DNA from 4 places in the Streptomyces sp. NPDC048612 genome. Region 2 is predicted to be linked to each of the others. Evidence: predicted binding sites of a transcription regulator. Region 2 holds the regulator's gene; each other region holds the start of a gene.
What was found. The regulator HrcA, encoded in region 2, represses chaperone genes, less so after heat shock. The targets are predictions, from matches to a motif close to TTNGCACTCNGNNNNNCNGAGTGCNAA.
Positions count from the first base shown of each region.

Region 1: groES (co-chaperone GroES) is a predicted target of HrcA. The motif match lies at 1,885-1,911, and genes of this name have one in related genera.
Region 3: groL (chaperonin GroEL) is a predicted target of HrcA. The motif match lies at 1,543-1,569, and genes of this name have one in related genera.
Region 4: ACGFN2_RS17685 (FmdB family zinc ribbon protein) is a predicted target of HrcA. The motif match lies at 2,428-2,454, and genes of this name have one in related genera.

Region 1 is NZ_JBICVV010000024.1:9,275-13,483, reverse strand. It holds gene ACGFN2_RS28950 (FtsW/RodA/SpoVE family cell cycle protein) at 192-1,544, opposite strand; gene groES (co-chaperone GroES) at 2,057-2,365, shown strand; gene groL (chaperonin GroEL) at 2,501-4,123, shown strand.
Region 2 is NZ_JBICVV010000015.1:185,443-189,651, forward strand. It holds gene ACGFN2_RS23070 (DUF3097 domain-containing protein) at 1-358, opposite strand, end outside; gene ACGFN2_RS23075 (MBL fold metallo-hydrolase) at 387-1,121, opposite strand; gene hrcA (heat-inducible transcriptional repressor HrcA) at 1,316-2,332, shown strand; gene dnaJ (molecular chaperone DnaJ) at 2,333-3,469, shown strand; gene ACGFN2_RS23090 (nitronate monooxygenase) at 3,566-4,209, shown strand, end outside.
Region 3 is NZ_JBICVV010000026.1:27,769-31,977, forward strand. It holds gene thrC (threonine synthase) at 1-370, shown strand, start outside; gene ACGFN2_RS30290 (MoaD/ThiS family protein) at 448-726, shown strand; gene ACGFN2_RS30295 (cold-shock protein) at 1,149-1,352, shown strand; gene groL (chaperonin GroEL) at 1,735-3,360, shown strand; gene ACGFN2_RS30305 (hypothetical protein) at 3,555-3,866, opposite strand.
Region 4 is NZ_JBICVV010000010.1:137,483-141,691, reverse strand. It holds gene ACGFN2_RS17695 (potassium/proton antiporter) at 1-736, shown strand, start outside; gene ACGFN2_RS17690 (MFS transporter) at 1,052-2,353, shown strand; gene ACGFN2_RS17685 (FmdB family zinc ribbon protein) at 2,466-2,807, shown strand; gene ACGFN2_RS17680 (S-methyl-5'-thioadenosine phosphorylase) at 2,922-3,755, shown strand.

The DNA of each region.
Region 1 (4,209 bases), on a different contig from region 2:
AAAGCGAAGCAGTCCGGCACACCCCACCCGCGGAGGCCCGTCACCGCACCTCGACAGCCCCGCGCAGCGGACCCGCCCGCCGCAGGCGCAACGGCGGGGAAGCGCAAACATCACCCGATGCCACGCCCCGCGCAGCGGACCCGAAACGACGCGAGCCACCACGGCGGGAAAGCCGAAAACGTGGGAAGCCCTCACACCGGCTCGCGCCGCCGCTGCGCGTGATCGCTGATCCGCAGGAGCAGGGCCACCATGACCCAATTGGCGACCAACGAGGAGCCCCCCTTGGCGAGGAACGGGAGCGCCTTGCCGGTGAGGGGGATGAGGCCGGTGACGCCGCCGGAGACGACGAAGACCTGGAGCAGCAGCGCACCGGAGAGACCGACCGCGAGCAGCTTGCCGAAGGGGTCGCGGGCGCTCAGCCCGACCCGCAGGCCGCGCTGGGCCAGCAGGACGTAGAGCATGATCACGGCCATCACCCCGGCCAGCCCCAACTCCTCGCCGACGGTGGTGAGGATGAAGTCGCTGTTGCCGGCGAAGCCGATCAGCTCGGGGTGGCCCTGGCCCAGGCCGCTGCCGCTGATGCCCCCGCTGCCGAAGCTGAGCAGCGCCTGGGCGAGCTGGTCGGACATGTGCTCCGCCTGGCCGGCCCTGGTGAACGCCCGCATGGGGTCCAGCCAGGCGGTGACCCGGCCGTGGACATGGGGTTCGAGGGAGCCGACGACGGCCGCGCCGACCGTGGCCATCAGCAGACCGCAGACCACCCAGCTGGTGCGGTCGGTGGCCATGTAGAGCATGATCACGAAGACGCCGAAGAAGATCAGCGAGGTGCCCAGGTCCCGTTCGAAGATCAGCACCAGCAGGCTGATCGCCCAGATCGTGAAGATCGGCGCGAGTTGGCGCCCCGGGGGCAGCTGCATGCCCAGGACGCGGCGGCCGGCCAGCGCCAGCGCGTCGCGGTTGACGGTGAGGTAGCCGGCGAAGAACACCGAGATCATGATCTTCACGAACTCGCCGGGCTGCAGCGACAGCGGCCCCAGCAGAATCCACCGCTTGGCGCCGTACATGTCGGCGCCGAAGAAGGCCGGCGCCATCAGCAGTACGAGCGCGATCACCATCGTCAGATAGATGTAGCGCTGCAGGATGCGGTGGTCGCGCAGTACCAGCAGGATGACGACGCAGACCGCCACCCCGATCGCGGTCCACACCAGCTGGCCGTCGGCCGCCGCGGCGATCTTCAGCCGTGGCGACTTCGCGTAGGTGAGGTCCAGGCGGTGCAGCAGTACCAGGCCTATTCCGGACAGCAGGGTCGCCAGCGGCAGGATCAGCGGATCGGCGCGGGGCGCGAACCGGCGCAGGACCAGATGCGGGACCAGCGCCATGAGGGCCATGCCGGCGGCGAAGCCGGCCAGTCCGGCGGACAGCCGGCCCTCCATCGACAGGCCGGTGTAGGCGTGGCCGAAGACCGCGATCAGGACGACGAGGGCGAGCAGCCGTGCCTCGGTCCTCCGCCGGTCCGGCGCCTGGGCCAGCGCCTCGAACGTCATGGTGCGTTCGACATCGCTCTCCGGGACCCTGGCCCTCCGGGGAACTCTGGTCGTGGGACGCACGGGTTTTCCTCCGCCATCGGTCGTCGAGGCCGCCGGCCGGCCGGGAACGGGCCCGGTTCGTCCGCCCGGCAGTCGGGGAGGTAGACGAGGCAGCCGGTGGCCTGGTTGCGAGAGCAGGGGGAGGTATGTCCGATGCGCCGGGAATCTTCCCGATAGTTGTCTCGTAACCCGCCCCGCCCCCGCTGTAGATGGCCATGATCGCCGAATGTGGGCGGGCCGGGAAACCGCGGCTCCTCCCGGCCGGTCAACCGGCGGCGGACGAAGACTCCCCGCCGCGCTGGCACTCCGCTTGACCGAGTGCTAACCGCGTCATAGTCTCGGCGTTGGCACTCTCCAGTGGGGAGTGCCAACACAGCGACGGGCAGGTCCGGCACCCGCGACGACGGATCGACCTGGTCGCCACCTCAGACAGTTAACCCCGTGAGATCTCCGAAGGGGGAGGTCGGATCGTGACGACCACCAGCTCCAAGGTTGCCATCAAGCCGCTTGAGGACCGCATTGTGGTCCAGCCGCTCGACGCCGAGCAGACCACGGCTTCGGGCCTGGTCATTCCGGACACCGCCAAGGAGAAGCCCCAGGAGGGCGTTGTCCTGGCCGTGGGCCCGGGCCGGGTCGAGGACGGCAAGCGCGTCGAGCTCGACGTGAAGGTCGGCGACGTCGTGCTCTACAGCAAGTACGGCGGCACCGAGGTGAAGTACAACAACGAGGACTACCTCGTTCTCTCGGCTCGCGACGTGCTCGCGATCGTCGAGAAGTAAGTCACCCGGTTTTGCCGTGATCTGCGCCCCTGGTTTCCCGCGTCTAAACAACCGGGGCAGGGGCGCAGTCCGTTTGAGCGACAGCGGTCCCCACGTCGTGGCCGAGGATCGCATTGAGAGGACTTGAAGCAACCCATGGCGAAGATCCTGAAGTTCGACGAGGACGCCCGTCGCGCCCTTGAGCGCGGCGTCAACAAGCTTGCCGACACGGTCAAGGTGACCATCGGCCCCAAGGGCCGCAACGTCGTCATCGACAAGAAGTTCGGCGCGCCGACCATCACCAACGACGGCGTCACCATCGCCCGTGAGGTCGAGGTCGACGACCCGTACGAGAACCTCGGCGCCCAGCTCGTCAAGGAGGTGGCGACCAAGACCAACGACATCGCGGGTGACGGCACCACCACCGCCACCGTGCTGGCCCAGGCGCTGGTCCGCGAGGGCCTGCGCAACGTCGCCGCCGGCGCCTCCCCCGCCGCCCTGAAGAAGGGCATCGACGCCGCCGTCAAGGCCGTGTCCGAGGAGCTCCTCGCGACCGCCCGTCCGATCGACGACAAGACCGACATCGCCGCCGTGGCCGGTCTGTCCGCGCAGGACAAGCAGGTCGGCGAGCTGATCGCCGAGGCCATGGACAAGGTCGGCAAGGACGGTGTCATCACCGTCGAGGAGTCCAACACCTTCGGTCTGGAGCTGGACTTCACCGAGGGCATGGCCTTCGACAAGGGCTACCTGTCGCCGTACATGGTCACCGACCAGGAGCGTATGGAGGCCGTCCTCGAGGACCCGTACATCCTGATCCACCAGGGCAAGATCGGCTCGATCCAGGACCTGCTGCCGCTGCTGGAGAAGGTCATCCAGGCCGGCTCCTCCAAGCCGCTGCTGATCATCGCCGAGGACGTCGAGGGCGAGGCCCTGTCGACCCTGGTCGTGAACAAGATCCGTGGCACCTTCAACGCCGTGGCCGTCAAGGCCCCCGGCTTCGGTGACCGCCGCAAGGCGATGCTCGGCGACATGGCCACCCTCACCGGTGCCACCGTCATCGCCGAGGAGGTCGGCCTCAAGCTCGACCAGGCCGGTCTGGACGTGCTCGGCACCGCCCGCCGGGTCACCGTCACCAAGGACGACACCACCATCGTCGACGGTGGCGGCAAGGCCGAGGACGTGGCCGGCCGCGTGGCCCAGATCAAGGCCGAGATCGAGTCCACCGACTCGGACTGGGACCGCGAGAAGCTTCAGGAGCGCCTCGCCAAGCTCGCCGGTGGCGTCTGCGTCATCCGCGTGGGTGCGGCCACCGAGGTCGAGCTCAAGGAGAAGAAGCACCGTCTGGAGGACGCCATCTCCGCGACCCGCGCCGCGGTCGAGGAGGGCATCGTCTCCGGTGGTGGCTCCGCTCTGGTCCACGCCGGCAAGGTGCTGGAGGGCTCCCTCGGCAAGGAGGGCGACGAGGCCACCGGTGTCGCCGTCGTCCGCCGCGCCGTCGTCGAGCCGCTGCGCTGGATCGCGGAGAACGCCGGCCTTGAGGGCTACGTCATCACCGCGAAGGTCGCCGAGCAGGACAAGGGCAACGGCTTCAACGCCGCCACCGGCGAGTACGGCGACCTGGTCAAGGCCGGCGTCATCGACCCGGTCAAGGTCACCCGCTCCGCGCTGGAGAACGCCGCGTCGATCGCCTCGCTGCTGCTGACGACCGAGACCCTGGTCGTCGAGAAGCCCGCCGAGGAGGAGCCGGAGGCCGGTCACGGTCACGGCCACGCGCACTGACCTGAGCCGTCGGCTCGGCTGACGCGCCGCGTCGGTCTGCTTCACCCAGGACCCGGGTCCCGCTGCGGCGGGACCCGGGTCCTCGG
Region 2 (4,209 bases):
CCACGTAGATGCGCCCGGCGCGGGCGACCCGCGCGCGGGCGCCGGGCACGGCGACGGAGCCCGAGGCCGTGCGTGCGGGGCGGCTCGGCGCCGGCGTGCCCTGGGGGCGTACGAGGGTGACCACCTTGCCCTCCAGGAGGAAGCCGCGCGGCTCCATGGGAAAGACACGGTGCTTGCCGAAGCGGTCCTCCAGGGTGACCGTCGGACCCTGCGCGGTCTTCTCGCAGCGGATCACCGCACCACAGAAGCCCGAGGTGACCTCTTCGACGACCAGATCGGGATCGGCGGGAACCTCGGGCGCGGGGCGCTGCTTCTTCCAGGGCGGGGTGAGGTCGGGGCTGTAGCGCTTGCTCTGCATGGGGGCCTGTCTGTGGGTGGCGGGCGGATCAGGAGGGGGCGACGCCGAAGCGGGCGGCGAGGGCGTCCCGTTGGGCGCGGACGAAGCGGGCGTCCACCACGGCGCCGTGGCCGGGAACGTACCGGGCGTCCTCGCCGCCGAGGGACAGCAGCCGGTCCAGCGCGCCGGGCCAGCGCTGCGGCAGCGCGTCCGGGCCTGCCTGGGGCTCGCCGGACTCCTCGACCAGGTCGCCGCAGAAGACGATCTCCGGGGACCCGCCCCGGCCGGGCACCAGGACCGCCAGGTCGTGCGCGGAGTGGCCCGGCCCGACGTTGGCGAGCAGCACCTGCCGGTCGCCGAGCTCGACGGTCAGCTGGTCGTGGACGTGGTGGTGCGGGGCGACCAGCAGATCGGCGGCCTCGGCGGCGGCGTCCCGGTCGACGCCGTGCCGGATCGCGTCGTGCCGCAGCTCGTCCTTGCCGCGGCGCAGCAGGTCGCCCAGCCCGGCCGCGCCGAAGACCTCGACGCCCGCGAAGGCGGCGGTGCCCAGGACATGATCGAAGTGGGGGTGGGTGAGCGCGACATGCGTCACGTCGCGGCCCAGCACACCGCGGATCGCCCGCCGCAGATCCGCACCGTCGCGCAGGGTCGCGCCGGTGTCGACGATCATGACGCCGGTGGTCCCCGCGATCACGCCGATCGTCTCGTCCCAGCCCGGCATCCGGCGTCTGGCGACACCGTCACCGAGCTGTTCCCAACGGGCCTCTTCCCAAGCAGTGCGCATACCGAGACGCTAGCGCCATCGCGATAGCGTTGCCCGACAGATCGCCCGAACACGGTCACCGGGCGGGTGCTGTGTGCGGCCACCCTTGCCGGGTCCGTGCTACTCGGCCGTACACTGGCTCAAGGTCTGGCACTCGGCCCGTGTGAGTGCCAGGAGAGTCGAGACGGCGGACGGCCGGACTGGAGGTGCGCGGGATGCTCAGTGAACGCAGGCTCGAGGTGCTGCGCGCCATCGTCCAGGACTATGTCGGGACGGAGGAGCCGGTCGGCTCCAAGGCCCTGACCGAACGCCATCAGCTCGGTGTCTCCCCGGCCACCGTCCGCAACGACATGGCGGTCCTGGAGGACGAGGGGTTCATCGCCCAGCCGCACACCAGCGCCGGGCGTATCCCCACCGACAAGGGCTACCGCCTGTTCGTCGACAAGCTGGCCGGTGTGAAGCCGCTGTCCAGCCCGGAGCGGCGGGCGATCCAGAACTTCCTGGACGGCGCCGTCGACCTCGACGACGTGGTGGGCCGCACGGTCCGGCTGCTGGCGCAGCTGACCCGGCAGGTCGCGGTCGTGCAGTACCCGTCCCTGACCCGGTCCACGGTCCGGCACGTCGAGCTGCTGGCGCTGGCCCCGGCCCGGCTGATGCTGGTGCTGATCACGGACACCGGGCGGGTCGAGCAGCGGCTGATCGACTGCCAGGCACCGTTCGGCGAGACCTCCCTCGCGGACCTGCGGGCCCGGCTCAACAGCCGGGTGGTGGGGCGCCGGTTCGCGGATGTGCCGCGGTTGGTGCAGGATCTCCCGGAGTCCTTCGAGCAGGACGACCGCGGCACGGTCTCGACAGTGCTGTCGGTGTTGCTGGAGACTCTGGTGGAGGAGACCGAAGAGCGGCTGATGATCGGCGGCACCGCAAATCTCACGCGCTTCGGGCATGATTTCCCGCTGACCATCCGGCCGGTGCTGGAGGCGCTGGAAGAGCATGTGGTGATGCTCAAGCTGCTCGGGGAAGCCAATGACTCGGGCATGACCGTACGCATCGGGCATGAGAATGCCCACGAAGGCCTGGCGTCCACATCGGTCGTCACGGTCGGCTACGGTTCGGGCGACGAGGCAGTCGCCAAACTCGGCGTGGTCGGACCGACCCGCATGGACTACCCCGGAACGATGGGAGCGGTACGCGCAGTGGCACGTTACGTCGGACAAATCCTCGCGGAGTCGTAAGTGGCCACGGATTACTACTCGGTCCTCGGCATCGGACGCGACGCCTCGCAGGACCAGATCAAGAAGGCCTTCCGCCGGCTCGCGCGTGAGCTGCACCCGGACGTGAACCCGGACCCGAAGACCCAGGAGCGGTTCAAGGAGATCAACGCCGCTTACGAGGTGCTGTCGGACCCGCAGAAGAAGCAGGTCTACGACCTCGGCGGGGACCCGCTCTCGCAGGCCGGCGGCGGCCAGGGCGCGGGCGGCTTCGGCGCGGGCTTCGGCAACTTCTCCGACATCATGGACGCGTTCTTCGGCACCGCGTCGCAGCGCGGGCCGCGCTCGCGCACCCGCCGCGGCCAGGACGCCATGATCCGGCTCGACATCGAGCTGAACGAGGCGGCCTTCGGCACGACCAAGGACATCCAGGTCGACACCGCCGTCGTCTGTACGACGTGCAGCGGCGAGGGCGCGGCGCCGGGCACCTCGGCGCAGACCTGCGACATGTGCCGCGGCCGCGGTGAGGTCTCGCAGGTCACCCGGTCGTTCCTCGGCCAGGTCATGACCTCGCGGCCGTGCCCGCAGTGCCAGGGCTTCGGCACGGTCGTCCCGACGCCGTGCCACGAGTGCGCGGGCGACGGGCGCATCCGCTCCCGCCGCACCCTGACCGTCAAGATCCCGGCCGGTGTCGACAACGGCACCCGCATCCAGCTCGCGGGCGAGGGCGAGGTCGGCCCCGGTGGCGGCCCCGCCGGTGACCTCTACGTGGAGATCCACGAGGTCGCGCACTCGGTGTTCCAGCGCCGCGGCGACGATCTGCACTGCACGGTCACCATCCCGATGACGGCGGCAGCGCTGGGCACGAAGTGTCCGCTGGAGACGCTGGACGGGGTGGAGGAGATCGATGTCCGGCCCGGTACCCAGTCCGGCCAGTCGATCCCGCTGCACCAGCGCGGGGTGACCCATCTGCGCGGCGGCGGCCGGGGCGACCTCATCGTCCATGTCGAGGTGCAGACGCCTTCCAAGCTCGACGCCGAGCAGGAGGAGGTGCTGCGGCGGCTGGCCAAGCTGCGCGGCGAGGAGCGGCCCACGGGGCAGTTCCAGCCGGGACAGCAGGGGTTGTTCTCCCGTCTGAAGGACGCGTTCAACGGGCGATAGCCCAGGTCGGCCCGGGGGTGGCGGTACCTCCCCGGGCCCGCGCGGATGCCGCCGCCCCGGTGCGGGGCGGCGTGCCGGGCGTGACACGATGTGCTCATGCCCACCGCGCTGACCGATCTCTGCCGCTACCCGATCGTGCAGGCCCCGATGGCGGGAGGCGGCTCCGGACCCGAGCTGGCCGCCGCCGTCTGCGGCGCCGGCGGTCTCGGCTTCCTCGCCGCCGGCTACAAGACCGCCGACGGCATGTACCAGGAGATCAAACAGCTGCGGTCGCTGACCGACCGCCCCTTCGGCGTCAATCTCTTCATGCCGCAGCCCTCCCTGGCCGACGCCTCCGTCGTCGAGGTCTACCGCGAACAGCTCGCCGGCGAGGCCACCTGGTACGAGACCGAGCTCGGCGACACCGACGGGCCCATCGACGACGGCTACGAGGCCAAGCTCGCGATACTGCGGGAGGACCCGGTGCCGGTGGTGTCCTTCACCTTCGGCTGCCCCTCGCGCGCCGTCCTCGACGCGTTCGCCAAGGTCGGCACGTACACCGTCGTCACGGTCACCACCGCCGCCGAGGCGCAGGCCGCGCAGTGGTCGGGCGCCGACGCGGTCTGTGTGCAGGGCGTGGAGGCCGGCGGCCACCAGGGCACCCACCGGGACGATCCGCACGCGGACGGGACCGGCGCGGGGCTGGGGCTGCTGGCGGCGCTCGGCCAGATCCGGGAGGCCGTGCAGATCCCGGTGATCGC
Region 3 (4,209 bases), on a different contig from region 2:
GCGCCCGCAGAAGCCGAACACCATCGCCAAGTCGCTGGCGATCGGCAACCCGGCCGACGGCCCGTACGTCCTCGACATCGCGCGCCGTACGGGCGGAGCCGTGGAGGACGTCGACGACGCGCAGGTCGTGGACGCGATCAAGCTGCTGGCCAGGACGGAAGGGATCTTCGCGGAGACCGCGGGCGGGGTGACCGTCGGCGTGACCAAGAAGCTGATCGAGGACGGCGTGCTCGACCCGTCCCTGACCACCGTCGTCCTGAACACCGGTGACGGCCTCAAGACCCTCGACGCGGTCGCCCCGACGTCCGGTCCCACGGCCACGATCCGTCCGGACCTGGACGCGTTCCGCGCGGCCGGCCTGGCCGGCTGAGGCCGACGGCCCGTCCGGCGGACGAGGCCGCGCCCCAGCCCCCGAACTCGTACTCCGTACCCCTGGAAGGCAGAACCATGAGCGTCAAGGTCCGCATCCCCACCATCCTCCGCACGTACACCGGCGGCCAGGCCGAGGTCCCCGCCGAGGGCGCGACCCTCTCCGAGGTGATCGCCGACCTGGAGCAGAACCACCAGGGCATCGCGGCCCGTGTGCTGGACGACGCCGGGAAGCTGCGCCGCTTCGTGAACGTGTACGTCAACGACGACGATGTGCGCTTCGAGCAGGGCCTGGAGACGCCCACCCCGGACGGTGCGGGCATCTCCATCATCCCGGCGGTGGCCGGCGGGTGCTGATTTGCGCCAACTCTTCTCCTGCATGACCGGAATTGCCCCGTCCGCCAGAAAGCGGACGGGGCAATTCCGTGTTGTGAAAGGAGATACCATTGGGGTGATCCCCCTCGGGATATCACCGCGCGCATGCCGAACGCATATGTGTTCGTGATCAGTTGTGGCCAAAGTGTGGGCGGTATTTGTCGCCTAGGTGCGCTATGCCCGGCCCGACTTGCCCTGGAGAACCAGGACTTAGGCGCATATTGCCGATTCTCGGCCTCCAGAATTCTCGTCCGATTGACCTGTTGCTCTGGGCATCTGTGCAGATACATTCAGCGGCGGTCGACGCGTTCCGGCGCACACCCCACGGGCCTTCGCGGGGTGAGGTCTGACCCGGGTCCGCGGAGTGCGGTCCTGCGCAAGGGCCAGTAATAGGGGAGTTAGGCATGGCTCAGGGCACCGTCAAGTGGTTCAACGCGGAGAAGGGGTACGGCTTCATCGCGGTCGACGGTGGTGCGGATGTTTTCGTCCACTACAGCGCGATCCAGATGGACGGTTACCGCACCCTTGAGGAGGGTCAGCGGGTCGAGTTCGAGATCTCGCAGGGCCAGAAGGGGCCGCAGGCGGACATGGTCCGGGTGGCCGGCTGAGGCGCCGACCGACAACTGCGTGACGAAGGCCCGTACCCCTGAGGGGGTACGGGCCTTCGGCTGTTCACCGGGCGGGCGGGGCTCCCTCGCCCCTGGGTGCCCGGCTCGCGCGTCCCCCCGGCCGCCAACCCGCGGGTGTCTTCTTCGAAGCCGCCTTGCACTCGACGGGTGCGAGTGCTAATCATTGGCGTTAGCACTCTCCCAGTGAGAGTGACAAAGAAGGACCGGGTCGGTGAGGCCCGCAGGCCGCGTGGGGCAAGGAACCACACAGGCTTGCAGGTCGTCCGTCGCGGGCGCCAGCGCGGTCCGGAGAAATCCTTCCCCAAGCTCTCAACTGCGTTCGAGCAGGGGAGACCCCATTAGTCCGGGAGGACCACTTCACATGGCCAAGATCATCGCGTTCGACGAGGAGGCACGGCGCGGTCTCGAGCGCGGGATGAACCAGCTCGCCGACGCCGTCAAGGTCACCCTCGGCCCCAAGGGCCGCAACGTCGTCCTCGAGAAGAAGTGGGGCGCCCCCACGATCACCAACGATGGTGTGTCCATCGCCAAGGAGATCGAGCTCGAGGACCCGTACGAGAAGATCGGCGCCGAGCTGGTCAAGGAGGTCGCGAAGAAGACGGACGACGTCGCCGGTGACGGCACGACGACCGCGACCGTCCTGGCCCAGGCCCTGGTCCGCGAGGGCCTGCGCAACGTCGCCGCCGGCGCCAACCCGATGGCCCTCAAGCGCGGTATCGAGCGCGCCGTCGAGGCCGTCTCCGCCGCCCTGCTGGAGCAGGCCAAGGACGTGGAGACCAAGGAGCAGATCGCTTCGACCGCCTCCATCTCCGCCGCCGACACCCAGATCGGCGAGCTGATCGCCGAGGCCATGGACAAGGTCGGCAAGGAAGGCGTCATCACCGTCGAGGAGTCCCAGACCTTCGGTCTGGAGCTGGAACTCACCGAGGGTATGCGCTTCGACAAGGGCTACATCTCGGCGTACTTCGCGACCGACATGGAGCGCATGGAAGCCGCGCTCGACGACCCGTACATCCTCATCGTCAACTCCAAGATCGGCAGTGTGAAGGACCTGCTGCCGCTCCTGGAGAAGGTCATGCAGTCCGGCAAGCCGCTGCTGATCATCGCCGAGGACGTCGAGGGCGAGGCCCTGTCGACCCTGGTCGTCAACAAGATCCGTGGCACCTTCAAGTCCGTCGCCGTCAAGGCCCCGGGCTTCGGTGACCGCCGCAAGGCCATGCTCGGCGACATCGCCATCCTCACCGGTGGCACCGTCATCTCCGAGGAGGTCGGCCTCAAGCTGGAGAACGCCGGTCTCGAACTGCTCGGCCGCGCCCGCAAGGTCGTCATCACCAAGGACGAGACCACCATCGTCGACGGTGCCGGTGACAGCGACCAGGTCCAGGGCCGCGTCAACCAGATCCGCGCCGAGATCGAGAACAGCGACTCGGACTACGACCGCGAGAAGCTCCAGGAGCGTCTGGCGAAGCTGGCCGGCGGCGTGGCCGTCATCAAGGCCGGTGCCGCCACCGAGGTCGAGCTCAAGGAGCGCAAGCACCGCATCGAGGACGCCGTTCGCAACGCGAAGGCGGCCGTCGAGGAGGGCATCGTCGCCGGCGGTGGCGTCGCCCTGCTCCAGGCCTCCCAGGTCTTCGAGAAGCTGGAGCTCGAGGGTGACGAGGCGACCGGCGCCAACGCCGTGAAGCTCGCCCTGGAGGCCCCGCTCAAGCAGATCTCCGTCAACGGCGGCCTTGAGGGCGGCGTCGTGGTGGAGAAGGTGCGCAACCTGGCCGTCGGCCACGGTCTGAACGCCGCGACCGGCGAGTACGTCGACATGATCGCCGAGGGCATCATCGACCCGGCCAAGGTGACGCGCTCCGCGCTGCAGAACGCCGCCTCCATCGCGGCGCTCTTCCTCACCACCGAGGCCGTCATCGCCGACAAGCCGGAGAAGGCCGCCCCGGCGGGCGCTCCGGGCGGTATGCCGGGCGGTGACATGGACTTCTGATCCCGCGCGGATCGGAACGCTGATCCTCCCGGATCAACACGTCCACACGTTCGCCGGGGCGGCACCCTCCTTCAGGGGGGGGGTGCCGCCCCGGCGGCGTTTTTGCGGGCGGGCGATACGGCTCCGGCGGGCGGCGGTTGGCGCTGTTGTGAGGCGGTGGTGGCGGTCTCGGTGAACTCGGCCGGTCTCGGCGGTCAGGTGCGCGGTGTTGCGCGCTTGCGGCGGATGAGACAGCTCCCGGCGCACAGGCCCCCGCTCACCGCCAGCAGGACGGCGCCGATGACGGTGCCCGGTCCCGGCGGGGGATCGGGGTCCACGTGCAGGGTGCTCTCGTAGGCGTAGAGGACCACTTCATTGATGTGCGCCCCGGACCGCTGCGGCGGTACGTACGGAGGTGGTGGCGCCTCGCTTGCCAGCAGCAGCGCGGCTCCGCCGACGGCGAGCACCAGGGCGCTGCCCACCACGATCAGCCTGCCGCGCCACGGGCGGCGTAATCGAATCCACATGCGCCGACCTTACTGCGGGCAGTTTGTGCGCGACGGGCCATGAATGCGTCCCTCCCTCGCCACCGGCCGGGCCGGCTCGTGAAATGCATTTCGGGGGCTGGATTCGAGCGGCTGTGCCCGTGTCGCGTGATGCTTCGGCAGGCCTTTCCGGACCGGTGGGGACAGGGCTGCCCGGAGGCGTTTGCGTGCCGGGTGCGTGGAGGAGCTCGCGCAGGGGCTGCACACATTTCAACTTTTGCGGTTCCGCTGCTACGGCGTCGCTTCCTGGGATTCCGCTGCGGTGAGCCGTACGCCGGGTGATTTCCTTTGTGGGCGTCCTCTCTCAGGGGGGATTCTGCGTGCT
Region 4 (4,209 bases), on a different contig from region 2:
CGCCCCGGCCACCCGCGGCTTCGCCGAGGGCCTGGGCTGGCTCGGCCAGATCGGCATGTTCGTCCTGCTGGGCCTGCTGGTGACCCCGCACAACCTGATCGACGACATCGTCCCGGCGCTGGTGATCGGCATGATCCTGACGCTGGTGGCCCGGCCGACGTCCGTGTTCGTGGCGCTGCTGCCGTTCCGGGTGCCCTGGCAGGAGAAGGCCCTGCTGTCGTGGGCCGGACTGCGCGGTGCGGTGCCGATTGTGCTGGCCACCATCCCGATGGTGGGCGACGTGCCGGGCAGCGAGCGGGTCTTCAACATCGTCTTCGTGCTGGTCGTGGTCTACACCCTGGTCCAGGGGCCGACCCTGCCCTGGCTGGCCCGGCGGCTGCGGCTGGGCGACGGCAAGGAGGCCGCCGACCTGGGCATCGAGTCGGCGCCCCTGGAGCGGCTGCGCGGCCATCTGCTGTCCACCTCGATCGGCCCGGCGTCCCGTATGCACGGCGTCGAGGTCGGGGAGCTGCGGATGCCCGCGGGCGCGGCCGTCACCCTCATCGTCCGGGACGGCTCCAGCTTCGTGCCCTCGCCGTCGACGGTGCTGCGGCGCGGCGACGAGCTGCTGGTGGTCGCGACCGATCCGGTGCGCGACGCGGCGGAGCGGCGGCTGCAGGCGGTCTCCCAGGGCGGCAAGCTGGCCGGCTGGCTGGGGACCGGCGGCCCCTCGGGGCGGGGCCACAGCCGCCACTGACCCCGCGCCGCAGCGGGAGATACGGAAATGTGCCGCATCTCTCCACGGATACCAAGGAATTCCGTGTGAAGCCCTGGCCTATCCCAGGGCTTCACGCGCTGCGGCCTGTAGCATGAAGAGGCACATCGACGAACCAACTCTGCCTGATGCAGAGCTGGCGCGACCGCTCGGCGGCCGCGGTCCCCCTGCCCCATGCAGCCACCTCTTTGGTGCGGACCACGCGGTATCACTCGGTCCTGCGCGAGAGGACAGCTCTCGGCGCGTACCCGTGAGGACCTCGCGGGTGGCGCTACCAGGCGGCAGAAAGGCCCGGCCGTGGCATCCGCGGTCAAGGACACCCGTACCGGATACGGACCACTCCTCCGCACCCCTGGTGCATGGACATTCCTGCTGCCCGGCTTTCTGGCCCGGCAGCCCTTCGCCATGCTGACGATCGGCATCGTGCTGCTCGTCCAGTCCACCACCGGCTCGTACGGCACCGCGGGCGCGGTGTCCGCCACCACCGGTGTATCGATGGCCCTGTTCGCCCCGCAGAGCGGCAAGCTCGCCGACCGCTTCGGGCAGCGCGCGGTGCTGATCCCCGGCGTCCTGGCGCATGTCGCCGGCGTCGCGGCGCTGATCACCCTGGCCCTCGCCCACGCCCCCCTGTGGACGCTGCTGGCGGTGGCGGTCCCCACGGGCGCCTCGACTCCGCAGGTCGGCCCGATGGTGCGGGCCCGCTGGGCGGCCCGGCTGGGCGGCAGCCCGCTGATGCCGACGGCCGCCGCCTTCGAGTCGGTGACGGACGAGTTCACCTTCGTGGTCGGCCCGGTGCTGGCGACCGCGCTGTGCACCGGGGTCCACCCGGCGGCCGGGCTGGTCGCCGAGGCCGCGCTGACGCTGGCCGGCGGGCTGCTGTTCGCCGCGCAGCGGCGCAGCCAGCCGGCCGTGCACCGGGCGCGGACCGGCGAACCGGCGCGCGTCTCGGCGCTGTCGGTCCCCGGTGTCCGCGTGCTGATCGTGGCCTTCCTGGGCATCGGCTCGGTCTTCGGCGGTATGCAGGTCTCGCTGACGGCGTTCACCGAGCACATCGGGCAGCCCGGCATCAACGGCGTGCTCTACGGGATCTTCGCGGGCGGCAACATGCTCGCCGGGATCGTCTGCGGCGCCCTCGCCTGGAAGGTGGGCCCGCGGCGCCGTCTGCTGGTGGCCTACGGGCTGCTGGCGCTGGCCACCGTCCCGCTGTGGGCGGTCACCGCGGTGCCGCTGCTGGGCGCCGTCGGCCTGGTCGTCGGCCTGTGCATCGCCCCGGCCCTGATCACCGGCTACACGCTGGTGGAGTCGCTGGTGCCGGCCGCCGCCCGCACCGAGGCCTTCACCTGGCTGACCGGCGCGGTCGCGCTGGGCCAGGCGGCCGCGGCGACCTCGGCCGGCCAGCTGGCGGACCGCTTCGGGCCGAGCACCGGGTTCCTGGTGCCGCTGGCCGGTACGGCGCTGGCCCTGGTGGTGCTGCTGGCGCTCCGCGCCCACCTGCTGCCGCGCACCCCGGCGGCGGCCTCCCCCGTCGCCTCGCAGGGCGCCGACGCCCGGGTCCCGGCCGTTTCCGACGACCGGGAACGGGAGCTGGCGCGCGCCTGACCGAGCGTGGGGTCGGTCACCGTCCGCCGGTCACGGTGGACTGGCGGGCGGGAATACTGCAATATGGAGCGTCGTTAGCACTCATCGAGTGAGAGTGCCAGGAGGAAGTCAAGTGCCGACCTACCAGTACCAGTGCACCGAGTGCGGCGAGGGCCTCGAGGCGGTGCAGAAGTTCACCGACGACGCGCTCACGGAGTGCCCCAGCTGCAACGGACGCCTCAAGAAGGTGTTCTCCGCGGTCGGCATCGTCTTCAAGGGCTCCGGCTTCTACCGCAACGACAGCCGCGGCTCGTCGTCCAGCAGCAGCCCCGCGAAGAGCTCCAGCACCTCGGGCACGTCCTCCTCGGACTCGTCCGGCTCTTCGGACACGTCGAGCTCCTCGTCCGGCAGCTCGGACAGCAAGTCCGCCTCCCCGGCCGCCGCTTCGTCCTCGGGCAGCAGCTCCGCCGCCTGACCCGCGCTTCTCCGGGCCCCGCCGTCACCGACGGCGGGGCCCGTTGCCTTGCGGTTTTCTTCCGTCTCCGTCAGCCACTCTCCCCCGTTGCCGCGCCCCGATAGTGTGACCGGCATGGCTGACGCGGAGATTGGCGTTATCGGCGGATCGGGCTTCTACTCGTTCCTCGACGACGTGACCGAGATCACAGTGGACACCCCGTACGGGCGCCCGAGCGACTCCCTGTTCACGGGGGAGGTCGCCGGCCGCCAGGTCGCGTTCCTGCCCCGGCACGGCCGCGACCACCATCTCCCGCCGCACCGCATCAATTACCGCGCCAACCTGTGGGCACTGCGCTCACTCGGCGTGCGCCAGGTCCTCGGCCCGTGTGCGGTCGGCGGGCTGCGCCCCGAATACGGCCCCGGCACGCTCCTGGTCCCCGACCAGCTCGTCGACCGCACCAAGGCCCGCACCCAGACCTACTTCGACGGCGAGCCCCTGCCCGACGGCAGCGTCCCCAACGTCGTCCATCTGACCTTCGCCGACCCCTACTGCCCCACCGGTCGCCGCGCCGCCCTCTCGGCGGCCCGCGGCCGGGACTGGGAGCCGGTGGACGGCGGCACCCTCGTCGTCATCGAGGGCCCCCGCTTCTCGACCCGCGCCGAATCGCGCTGGCACGCCGCCCAGGGCTGGTCGGTGGTCGGCATGACCGGCCACCCCGAGGCGGTCCTGGCCCGCGAACTGGGCCTCTGCTACACCTCGTTGTCCCTCGTCACCGACCTGGACGCGGGCACCGAGACCGGCGAGGGCGTCTCCCACGAGGAGGTCTTCCGGGTCTTCGCCGAGAACGTCGGCCGGCTGCGCGAGGTCCTCTTCGACGCGGTCGCCGCCCTCCCCGACAACGCGGCCCGCGACTGCCTGTGCACCGGCGCCCACGCCGGCTGGGACCTGGGCATCGAACTGCCGTAACGCCGCCGCGGGACGCTCGGCCTCCCCCTCCCGGGTGGCCGAGTTGTCCACAGCGACGTGGTCGTCCACAGCCCGGAGCGGGCGGACGGGGCCGTGCGGCACGGTGGTGATCAGCGGTTCACCCGACCTCACCACCTCACAGGCGGTACCACCATGCTCCGTACCTCGCCCGCTCCCTCTTCGCCCGCCCTCGCCGGCGTCTCCAGCCTCACCGGCCCCGATGCCCTCTCTCCGCCGCTCCCCGCTCCCCCGCCGTGTGAGGTGCCGCACTTCCCGCCGGTGCGGGCCGGCGGCGGGAGGCACCGATGGGGGCGGAGCGCGCGGCAGCGCTTACTGGCGGCCGGGCTGGCGATGACCGCCGCGGCACTGGCCGGCGGGGCATCGTACGGGGCCGTACGAGACGCTCCCGCGCCCGGCTGCCCGTCGTCGGCGGCGCCGGGAGGGCGGTGACCAT